Linked DNA regions of Amycolatopsis mediterranei. The protein of the gene in region 1 interacts with the protein of each later gene in a pairwise test. Links are inferred from orthologs where the notes say so. Each region holds a gene or a part of one and is shown in the gene's direction. Other genes may lie near its edges.

Region 1 (5,224 bases):
GCGCCCGCCGGGCGGAAAACCGCGCCGAGGCGGCGGGCCCGAAGGACGAGGAGGCGGCCGCCCGGCGCGCTGCCGATCGGGCGGCCCGCGTCGAAGGCGGCGTCGCGGAGCTGAAGGTCTGGCTGACCGACCGGATCGGGGCCGGTTTCGCGCGCTTCGAGCGCAACGGCGGGGAAGAGCTGCGCACGGTCGCGGCGCGGATGGTCGACGCACAGGCGTCGGGCCTCGCGGGCGGCTTGCGCCGGGCGGCGGGGATCGTCGGCCGCCGCGACTGGCCGGAGGCGCTGCTGGCCGAGCTGTCCCAGCTGTACCTGCTCGCCGACGCGGCCACGCGCCTGGAGTCGCTGCCGCCCGCGCTGGCGGATACCGTCCGCACGCGGCTGGGGTTTTCGGTGGAGACGGCCCGGGTGCTGGAGACCGGCGAGCGCGTCGCGGACGACTGGCTGATCACCGGCGCGGCGGACGAGGAGAACGACCGGCTGCTCACCCGCCGGACGTGGTTGCGCGGCCTCGGCACGGGCCGGGACGCGCTGGTGCTGTCGTTCGCCCCACCGGGCCGTCCCCTGGACGCGACGCTGCCACCGGGCCACCGGCTGACCGCCGAACTGGCGTTCTACCCGGGCGCGGCGCCGCTGCGGGCCCTGGTGGCGGAGCGCGGAATCCCCCTCGCGGCTCCGACCGCCGAAGGGGGTTCGATCGCGGACGCCTTGGCGGCGCACACACAGGCGATGGCGGCGGACCCGTGGCTGGAGCGCTGGCCGGTGCTGTTGTCGGGCGTCACCCCGGCGGAGCACGCAGGCGGCTGGTGTCTGTCCGAAAAGGACGGAACGGCGATGCCGCTGGTGCCGTACGCGTTCCCGTGGTCACTGCCGGCGCTGTCGGCGGGGCGCCCGTTGACGGTGGCCGGCGAGTGGAGCCCGGCGGGGTTGCGGCCGCTGACGTGCTGGCACGAGAACCGGGCGGTGCGGCTGTGACCGTTTTCCACTACTACCACCAGGAATCCGAGGTGTCCCGATGAAGGCCTGGGAAGACCTCGTCGGCACCGCCCTGCTCGGCACCCGGCGGCGCGCCCTGGACCCCGCCGCCCAGCCGGCCGCCGTCCGAGAGCTCATCGCCGGCCGTGCCGATCCCGCCGAACAGCTGCTCACCGCCGCGGCCGTGCTCAGCACCTACCGGCGGGCCGGGCGGCGGCCGCTGCACGACGTCCGGCCACTCCCCGTGGCCGCCGCCGACGAACGGCCCTTCGTGCCGCCGCCGGCCCGGGAGCGGCTCGGCCGGCTGCTCGCCGCCAGTCACCCCGACCTCCTGCTCGAGTGGCTCGGCATCGTGGCAGGCACCGGCTACCGCGTGCCGCCGGAAACCCTGCCGCTGCTCGCCGAGGCCGCGCGCACCAAGGTCGCCCTGCGCGGGCCGCTGGCGGCCGTCGCCGGGTCCGTCGGCGCCTGGCTCGGGCAGCGGAACCCCGACTGGGCGTTCCTGGCCGCGCCTGCCGAAGAATCCGGAGACGTCTGGCAGTACGGCAGCCTCGCCCAGCGCCGCCGGTGGCTCGGCACCAAGCTCGCCCAGGATCCCGACGCCGCCCGCGAAGCCCTCACCACGTCGTGGAAGACCGAGCCCGCCGACATCCGCGCCGACTTCCTCGGCGTCCTCGCCGGGCATGTCCGGGCCGGCGACGAAGCCTTCCTCGAGGCTGCGCTCGCCGATCGGGCCGCCGCCGTCCGCGAACAGGCCGCCGATCTGCTCGGCCGGCTGCCGGGCACGCGCTACGGCCGGAGCATGGCCGAACGGCTGCGCCCGCTGGTCCACCGCCGGGACCGGGTGCTCACCGTCTCCCTGCCCTCCGGCGATCGCGGCGACGGCACCGTCCGGCTGCGCACCCTCGTCGCGGCCGCGCCGCTGTCCTTCTGGGCCGAGTTCGGCCCGCCGGCCGAGGTCGTGCGGATGGCCGTCGAAGGCTGCCCGGCCGCCGTGCTGCGGGACTCCTGGGCCACCGCCACCCTGCGCCAGCGCGACGAAACCTGGGCGCAGGCCCTCATCGGCGCCGACCCCGGCGGGCGCACCACGCCGCCGCTGCTCGGGGTGCTGAGCCCGGCCGGCCAGGCCGCCACGGTCGGGCACCTGGTGAGCCGGCTGCCCGTCGAATCGTTCGCGCGGCTGGTGCACGAACTGCCCCGGCCGTGGACGAAGGAACTCGGCACCGCGCTGCTCGACTGGATCGCCCGTCAGGACGACCACCGCCTGGTTTCGCACGCCGCCGTCGTGATCGCGCGCGCGGTGCCGCCGCAGTGCCTGCGCCACCCGCTGGCCACCACCCGCCTGACCATGGACGCCGGGCCGTGGCGCCGGGCGCTCACCGAAACGCTGAACTTCCGCCGCGAAATGTACGAGGAGCTCGCATGACCGCCCCCGCCACCGTCCTCCGGCCGCACGCCGAGCAGGACCACGCCGCCGAGCTGGCCGCGCTGGCCGCCGCCGACGAACGGGCGAAGCCGCCGAACTGGAACCTCTCGCCCTGGGCCGTCGTCGAGTACCTGCTCGGCGGCACCCTGCCGGACGGCACGGTGATCACGCCGAAGTACGTCGGTCCGCGGCGGCTGATCGAGGTCGCGGTCGCCACGCTCGCCACCGACCGCGCGCTGCTGCTGCTCGGCGTGCCCGGCACGGCGAAGACGTGGGTGTCGGAGCACCTCTCGGCGGCCATCAGCGGCGATTCGACGCTGCTGGTGCAGGGCACCGCGGGCACGTCCGAGGAGTCGATCCGCTACGGCTGGAACTACGCCCGGCTGATCGCCGAGGGCCCAAGCGCCGCCGCCCTCGTCGAAAGCCCGGTGCTGCGCGCGATGCGGGACGGCAAGCTGGCCCGGCTCGAGGAGCTGACGCGCATCCCCGCCGACGTCCAGGACTCGCTGATCACGATCCTGTCCGAGAAGACGCTGCCGGTCCCGGAACTGGGCACCGAGGTGCAGGCCCGGCCGGGCTTCAACCTGATCGCAACGGCCAACAACCGCGACAAGGGCGTCAACGAGCTGTCCAGCGCGCTGCGGCGGCGGTTCAACACGGTCGTGCTGCCGCTGCCGGACAGCGCCGAGGCGGAGGTCGAGATCGTCAGCAGGCGGGTCGCCGAGCTGGGCACGGCGCTGCAGCTGCCCGCGGAGGCCGCCGAGCTGGCCGAGATCCGCCGCGTGGTCACGGTGTTCCGCGAGCTGCGCTCGGGCCGCACCGAAGACGGCCGCACGGCGGTGAAGTCACCGTCCGGCACGCTGTCGACCGCGGAGGCGATCAGCGTGCTCACCGGCGGGCTCGCCCTGGCCACCCACTTCGGCGACGGCGTCCTGCGCCCGCACGACATCGCGGCGGGCATCCACGGCGCGGTGGTCAAGGACCCGGTGGCCGACCGCGCGATCTGGATCGAATACCTGGAGACCGTGGTCCGCGAACGCGACGGCTGGGCCGACTTCTACCGGGCGGGCCAGGAGCTTTCGTGACGGCGACCCACCTGCTCGGCATCCGCCACCACGGCCCGGGATCCGCCCGGGCCGTGGCGGCGCGGCTCGCCGAACTCGAACCCGACGTCGTGCTCATCGAGGGGCCACCCGAGGCCGACGCCCTGGTCGAGCTCACCGAAGACCCGGCCATGGCACCCCCGGTCGCGCTGCTGGCCTACGCGACCGACGACGTCTCGCGCGCCGCGTTTTGGCCGTTCGCCGTCTTCAGCCCCGAATGGCAGGCGCTCGCCTACGCCCGCGAGGCCGGGATCCCGGTGCGGTTCTGCGACCTGCCGGCCGCGAACACGTTCGCCGCGGGGCCGGACGAGCACACCGGCCCACCGGTCGACCCACTCGCCCTGTTGGCCTCGGCCGGCGGGTACGACGACCCGGAACGCTGGTGGGACGACGTCGTCGAGTCGCGGCGGGACACCGAAAGCCCGTTCGAAGTGATCGCCGAGGCGATGAGCGCGGTGCGGGAAGACGAAAAACCCGCGCAGGGCAACGAAGCCCGCCGCGAGGCGTACATGCGCTCGGTGCTGCGCCGCACCCGCAAGGACGGCTTCGAGAACATCGCCGTCGTCTGCGGCGCCTGGCACGTGCCCGCGCTGGCGGATCCGCTGCCACCGGCGTCGCACGACCAGGCCGTCCTCAAAGGACTCCCGAAGCGGAAGGTCGCGTGCACCTGGGTGCCGTGGACGCACGGGCGCCTCGCCACGGCCAGCGGCTACGGCGCCGGCGTGCGATCGCCGGGCTGGTACCACCACCTCTTCACCACCCCCGAAGACGTCACCACGCGCTGGCTGACCGGCGTCGCCGCGGTGCTGCGGGAGGAGGACCTGCCGGTCTCGACCGCGCACGTCATCGAGGCGGTCCGCCTGGCCGAGACGCTCGCGACGCTGCGGGGCCGGTCGTCGGCCGGGCTCGCCGAGGTCACCGAAGCCACCCGGTCCGTGCTGTGCGGCGGGGACGAGGTGCAGGTCGAGCTGGTCACGCGGCGGCTGGTGGTCGGCGAACGGCTCGGCGAGGTGCCCGAGCGCGTCCCGCAGCCGCCGCTGGCCGCGGACCTGACCGCAACCGCGAAACGCCTGCGGCTCAAGAAGGACCCGGTCGTCAAGGAGCTCGACCTCGACCTGCGGACGCCGGGCGGGCTCGATCGCTCGAAGCTGCTGCACCGGCTGCGGATCCTCGGCATCGAGTGGGGCAGCCGGGAGGCGTCCGCGCGGCGGAACAAGGGCACCTTCCGCGAAACCTGGGCGCTGGCCTGGGAACCGTCGTTCGAGGTTGACCTGGTCGCGGCCGCGGTGCACGGCACCACCGTGCCGTCGGCGGCCACCGCCGCGGTCCGGGGCACGGTCGAAGGCACGCCACCGCTGGACGAAGTCACCACGGCCGTCGAGAACTGCCTGCTCGCCGACCTGCCGGAGGCGCTGCCCGAAGCACTCGCGGCGCTCGACGCGCGCGCGGCGGCGGACGCGGACGTCGCCCGGCTGATGTCGGCCCTGCCCGCGCTGGCCAGGGCGACCCGGTACGGCAACGTCCGCGGCACGGACACCGGCGCGTTGCGGGCGGTCGCCGACCGGATGCTCGACCGGATCTGCGCCGGCCTGCCCCCGGCCGCCCACGGCATCGACGACGACGCCGCGGCCCGGCTGGCCAAGCTCGTCGACGGAGTGCACGACGCGACCTCGCTGCTGGGCGACGAGCCGAAGGAACGCTGGCTGGCGGCGCTGGCCCGG
Region 2 (4,018 bases), 770 kb from region 1 along the record:
GGCCGCCGAGATCTGGTTGCGCATCAGCGCCAGCAGCGGCGAGACGATCACCGTCGGCCCGCTGCCCTGTTCGCGCAGCAACGCCGTGGCCAGGAAGTACACCGCCGACTTGCCCCACCCGGTGCGCTGCACGACCAGCGCGCGGCGCCGCTGCGCCACCAAGGCCTCGATGGCCGTCCATTGGTCTTCGCGCAGCTTCGCCGAGTCGCCGGCCAATGCCCGGAGGAGGGTCTCGGCACGGTCGCGGAGGGCTGGGGTGGTGCTGGTCGTGTCCACGTCCCCACGTCTACCCCATGACACCGACAGATCGGGAATCGGCGGCGCCGCGAACGGAGAGTTTGCGACCGATACCAGCCGTAATGTGACCTGAATCACACATTCTGCCCGGTCGGGCGAGGTGGCGAAGAGCACCAGGCCTCCTGGCGCTCGGCCTTATAGGCTCTCCGGTCATGTCACCACGGCGGATCGGGGTCATGGGCGGCACTTTCGACCCCGTGCACCACGGCCACCTCGTCGCGGCCAGCGAGGTCCAGTCCCGGTTCGGGCTCGACGAGGTGATCTTCGTCCCCACCGGGCAGCCGTGGCAGAAGACCGATCGCGAAGTGACCAGGGCCGAGGACCGGTACCTGATGACCGTGATCGCGACCGCGTCCAACCCGGTCTTCTCGGTCAGCCGCGTGGACATCGACCGCGGCGGCCAGACCTACACCGTCGACACCCTGCGCGACCTGCACGCCGAATACCCCGAAGACGAGCTCTTCTTCATCACCGGCGCCGACGCGCTCGAACAGATCCTGACCTGGCACAAGGCCGACGAGCTGTTCGACTTCGCGCACTTCATCGGGGTCACGCGGCCCGGTTACCGGCTCAACTCCCACCACCTGCCCAGCGGCAAGGTGAGCCTGGTCGAGGTCACCGCGATGGCCATTTCGTCCACCGGCTGCCGTGATCGGGTCGAGCGCGGGGAGCCGGTCTGGTACCTCGTTCCCGACGGCGTCGTCCGCTACATCGCCAAGAAGGACCTGTACCGGAAGAGCGACTGAACCACTGTCGGTCCCTGCGGGTACCCTTCTCGGGCGAACCCGATCTGGAAAAGGAGCACTGTGGCAGCCACGTCCGAGGCTCGAGAGCTGGCCGTAGCGGCCGCCCACGCGGCGGCGGACAAGAAGGCCAGCGACGTCGTCGTGCTGGACGTGTCCGAGCAGCTCGTCATCACCGACGCCTTCGTCATCGCCTCCGCGTCCAACGAGCGCCTGGTCGGCGCGATCGTGGACAACGTCGAGGAAAAACTGCGCGAGAGCGGGCACAAGCCGGTCCGCCGCGAAGGCGCCCGCGAAGGGCGCTGGGTCCTGCTCGACTACGTCGACGTCGTCGTGCACGTCCAGCACGTCGAAGAGCGCACGTTCTACGGCCTCGAGCGGCTCTGGAAGGACTGCCCGCGCATCGAGGTGGCCGGTCTCGAGGAGCCACCCGCCGACGAGGACCCGGACGTCCCGTGAGCCCGCGGCGGCTGGTGCTCTGGCGTCACGGCGAGACGGACTACAACGCCGCCGGGCGGATGCAGGGTCACCTCGACTCGGCGCTGACCCCGCGCGGCTGGAACCAGGCCCGGTTCGCGGTGCCCGCACTGGCCCGCTTCTCCCCGGACCTCGTCATCGCCTCCGACCTGCGCCGGGCCACCGACACCGCCACCGTGCTCACCGACGCCATCGGCGTCCCGCTGCGGATCGACAAGCGGCTGCGGGAGACGCACCTTGGCGAATGGCAGGGGCTCACCGGCGAGCAGGTCGACCAGGCCTACCCCGGTGAACGCGACCGCTGGCGCACCGACGCGACCTGGGCCCCGCCGGGCGGCGAGAGCCGGGTCGACGTCGCCGACCGCGCGGGGGAAGTCGTCACGGACCTGCAGCAGGCCAACTCCGACGCGGGTGACACCGTGCTGCTGGCCGCGCACGGCGGCCTGATCATCGCGCTGACCGCGCGGCTGCTGGACCTGCCGGTCGTGGCCTGGCCGTCGCTCGGCGGGATCTCGAACTGCCACTGGGTCGAGCTGGGCCGCCGCGACGGGAAGTGGCGGCTGCACGCCTACAACGCGGGGATGCACGGCTAGCCGATGGGGCCGCGCCTGCTGGTGTTCGGCGATTCGCTGAGCTTTCACGGTCCCGAAGGACCTTGCGCCGCCGACGAACCGCGGCTGTGGCCCAATGTGGCCGCTGCCGCGTTGGGCGGCACCGCCGACCTGGTCGCGGGCATCGGCTGGAACGCACGGGACGCCTGGTGGTCGCTGACCGGCGACCCGCGGGTCTGGGCCGACCTGCACCACGTCGACGCGGTCGTGTTCGCGATCGGCAGCATGGACACGCTGCCCTCGCCGTTGCCCACCTACCTGCGCACCGGCCTGCGGTACCTGCGGCCCGACCCGGTGCGGCGCGTCGTGCGCAAGGCCTATCTCGCCGCGCAGCCGCGGTTGGCGGTGGCGCTGCGCGGCCGGCCCACGGTGCTGCCGGCCAAACTCACCGTGCAGTACCTCGACACGGCCGTGGGCGCACTGCGCGTCCTGCGGCCCGAGCTGCCGATCTTCGGCTGGCTGCCGTCGGTCCACCGCGCGGCGGCCTACGGCGGCGTGCACACCGCGCGCCCGGCCGCGGCGGCGGCGATGGCGGCCTGGAGCTCGCGAGCGGGAGTTCCGTTGCTGGACCTCGAAGCCGTCGTCGGGGAGCACGTGCTCAGCGGCGCGGGCAATCCGGACGGCATGCACTGGGGCTGGCCGGGGCACGCCGCGGTGGGCGCGGCGATGTCCGTGTTGCTGGCGCCGGTGCTGGCCCCCGGCCACGTAGGCTGACGGCGTGTCGGTCGCCGTAGTCACGGATTCCACCGCCCACCTGCCGGAGGGCTTCGCCGAACGGCACGCGGTCCGGGTGGTGCCCCTGCACGTCCTGGTCGACGGCGTGGTTTCCCTCGACGGCGTCGAGACCGGACCGGCGGCCGTCGCGGAGGCCATGAAGCAGCGGAAGATCGTCACGACGTCGCGGCCGACGCCCACCGAGTTCGTCAAGGAGTACCAGGCGGCGTTCGCCGACGGCGCCGACGCGATCGTGTCGGTGCACCTGTCACGCGAGCTGTCGGGCACCTGGGAAGCGGCGGTGCTCGCGGCGCAGGAGGTGGGGCCGGACCGGGTCCGCGTCGTCGACTCGCGGACCACCGCGATGGGCCTCGGGTTCGCCGCACTGCACGCCGCTTCGGCCGCCTCCGCCGGAGCTTCGGCGGCCGACGTCGAGGCCGCCGCGGTGACGGCGGCCGGCTGCTCGTCGACGTTGTTCGTCGTGGAAACCCTGGACCACCTGCGCCGCGGCGGCCGGATCGGCCCGGCGGCGGCGCTGCTGGGCACGGCGCTGGCGGTGAAGCCGGTGCTGCACATGTCCGAGGGCCGGATCCTGCCGCTGGAGAAGGTCCGCACGATGAACCGGGCGATCGCGCGCCTGGTCGAGCTCGCGGCCCAGGCGGCGGCCGAGGACGACGTCGAGCTCGCCGTCCACCACCTCGCGTCGCCGGAGCGGGCGGTCGAGCTGGCGAACCGGCTCGAGGAGGCCGTGCCGCGCTCGGCGGGCTGCGTGGTTTCCGAGCTGGGGGCGGTGATCGGGGCGCACACGGGTCCCGGCGTGCTGGGGGTCGTCGTCCAGCGGACGGTCTTGCCCCGAAGCTAGCGCCCGTACCACGGGCGGACGACGGAACCGGCCGCTCCCGGGCTCGGTCCCGGAAACCATCCACAACACCCCGGTTGTCCACAGGAAGCGACGCCACCCCTGTCGGACCCTCCCCGCGGGCCCTAACGTCGATCGTGTGTTCGAGCAGTCCGCCCGGGATCCGGGCTCTCCCGTCAACGACCGGCTCTCCTGGCTGGCCGACCAGCTGTCGCCCGATGCGAGCACGGTCGGCCCGGGCGGCCGGTTGATCCGGCGCTGGCTGCCGGGTGGACCGGCCGGTACCGGCCGCCGCTGGGCACTGGCCGGCGTCCTCG

Evidence for each region.
Region 2: the proteins of ISP_RS30575 (region 1) and rsfS interact in binary tests that used the Escherichia coli proteins (3 or more experiments, as listed by UniProt). The link is inferred for Amycolatopsis mediterranei from one-to-one orthologs.

The regions. Positions count from the first base shown.
Region 1 is NZ_CP100416.1:6,890,442-6,895,665, forward strand. The notes cover bases 1,442-4,440. They hold ISP_RS30575 (ATP-binding protein), read left to right. Parts: upstream 1,442-2,396; coding sequence 2,397-3,485; downstream 3,486-4,440. Other genes in these bases: ISP_RS30570 (DUF5691 domain-containing protein), read left to right, coding at 1,442-2,400; ISP_RS30580 (DUF5682 family protein), read left to right, coding at 3,482-4,440. Outside these bases: ISP_RS30565 (SWIM zinc finger family protein), read left to right, coding at 1-974; more of ISP_RS30570, read left to right, coding at 1,015-1,441; more of ISP_RS30580, read left to right, coding at 4,441-5,224.
Region 2 is NZ_CP100416.1:7,660,434-7,664,451, reverse strand. The notes cover bases 1-2,801. They hold rsfS (ribosome silencing factor), read left to right. Parts: upstream 1-1,103; coding sequence 1,104-1,499; downstream 1,500-2,801. Other genes in these bases: octT (diglucosylglycerate octanoyltransferase), read left to right, coding at 2,114-2,801; ISP_RS34330 (histidine phosphatase family protein), read left to right, coding at 1,496-2,110; nadD (nicotinate-nucleotide adenylyltransferase), read left to right, coding at 474-1,043; ISP_RS34345 (RecQ family ATP-dependent DNA helicase), read right to left, coding at 1-276. Outside these bases: more of octT, read left to right, coding at 2,802-2,842; ISP_RS34320 (DegV family protein), read left to right, coding at 2,847-3,704; ISP_RS34315 (ComEA family DNA-binding protein), read left to right, coding at 3,841-4,018. UniProt on the Escherichia coli protein: Functions as a ribosomal silencing factor. Interacts with ribosomal protein uL14 (rplN), blocking formation of intersubunit bridge B8.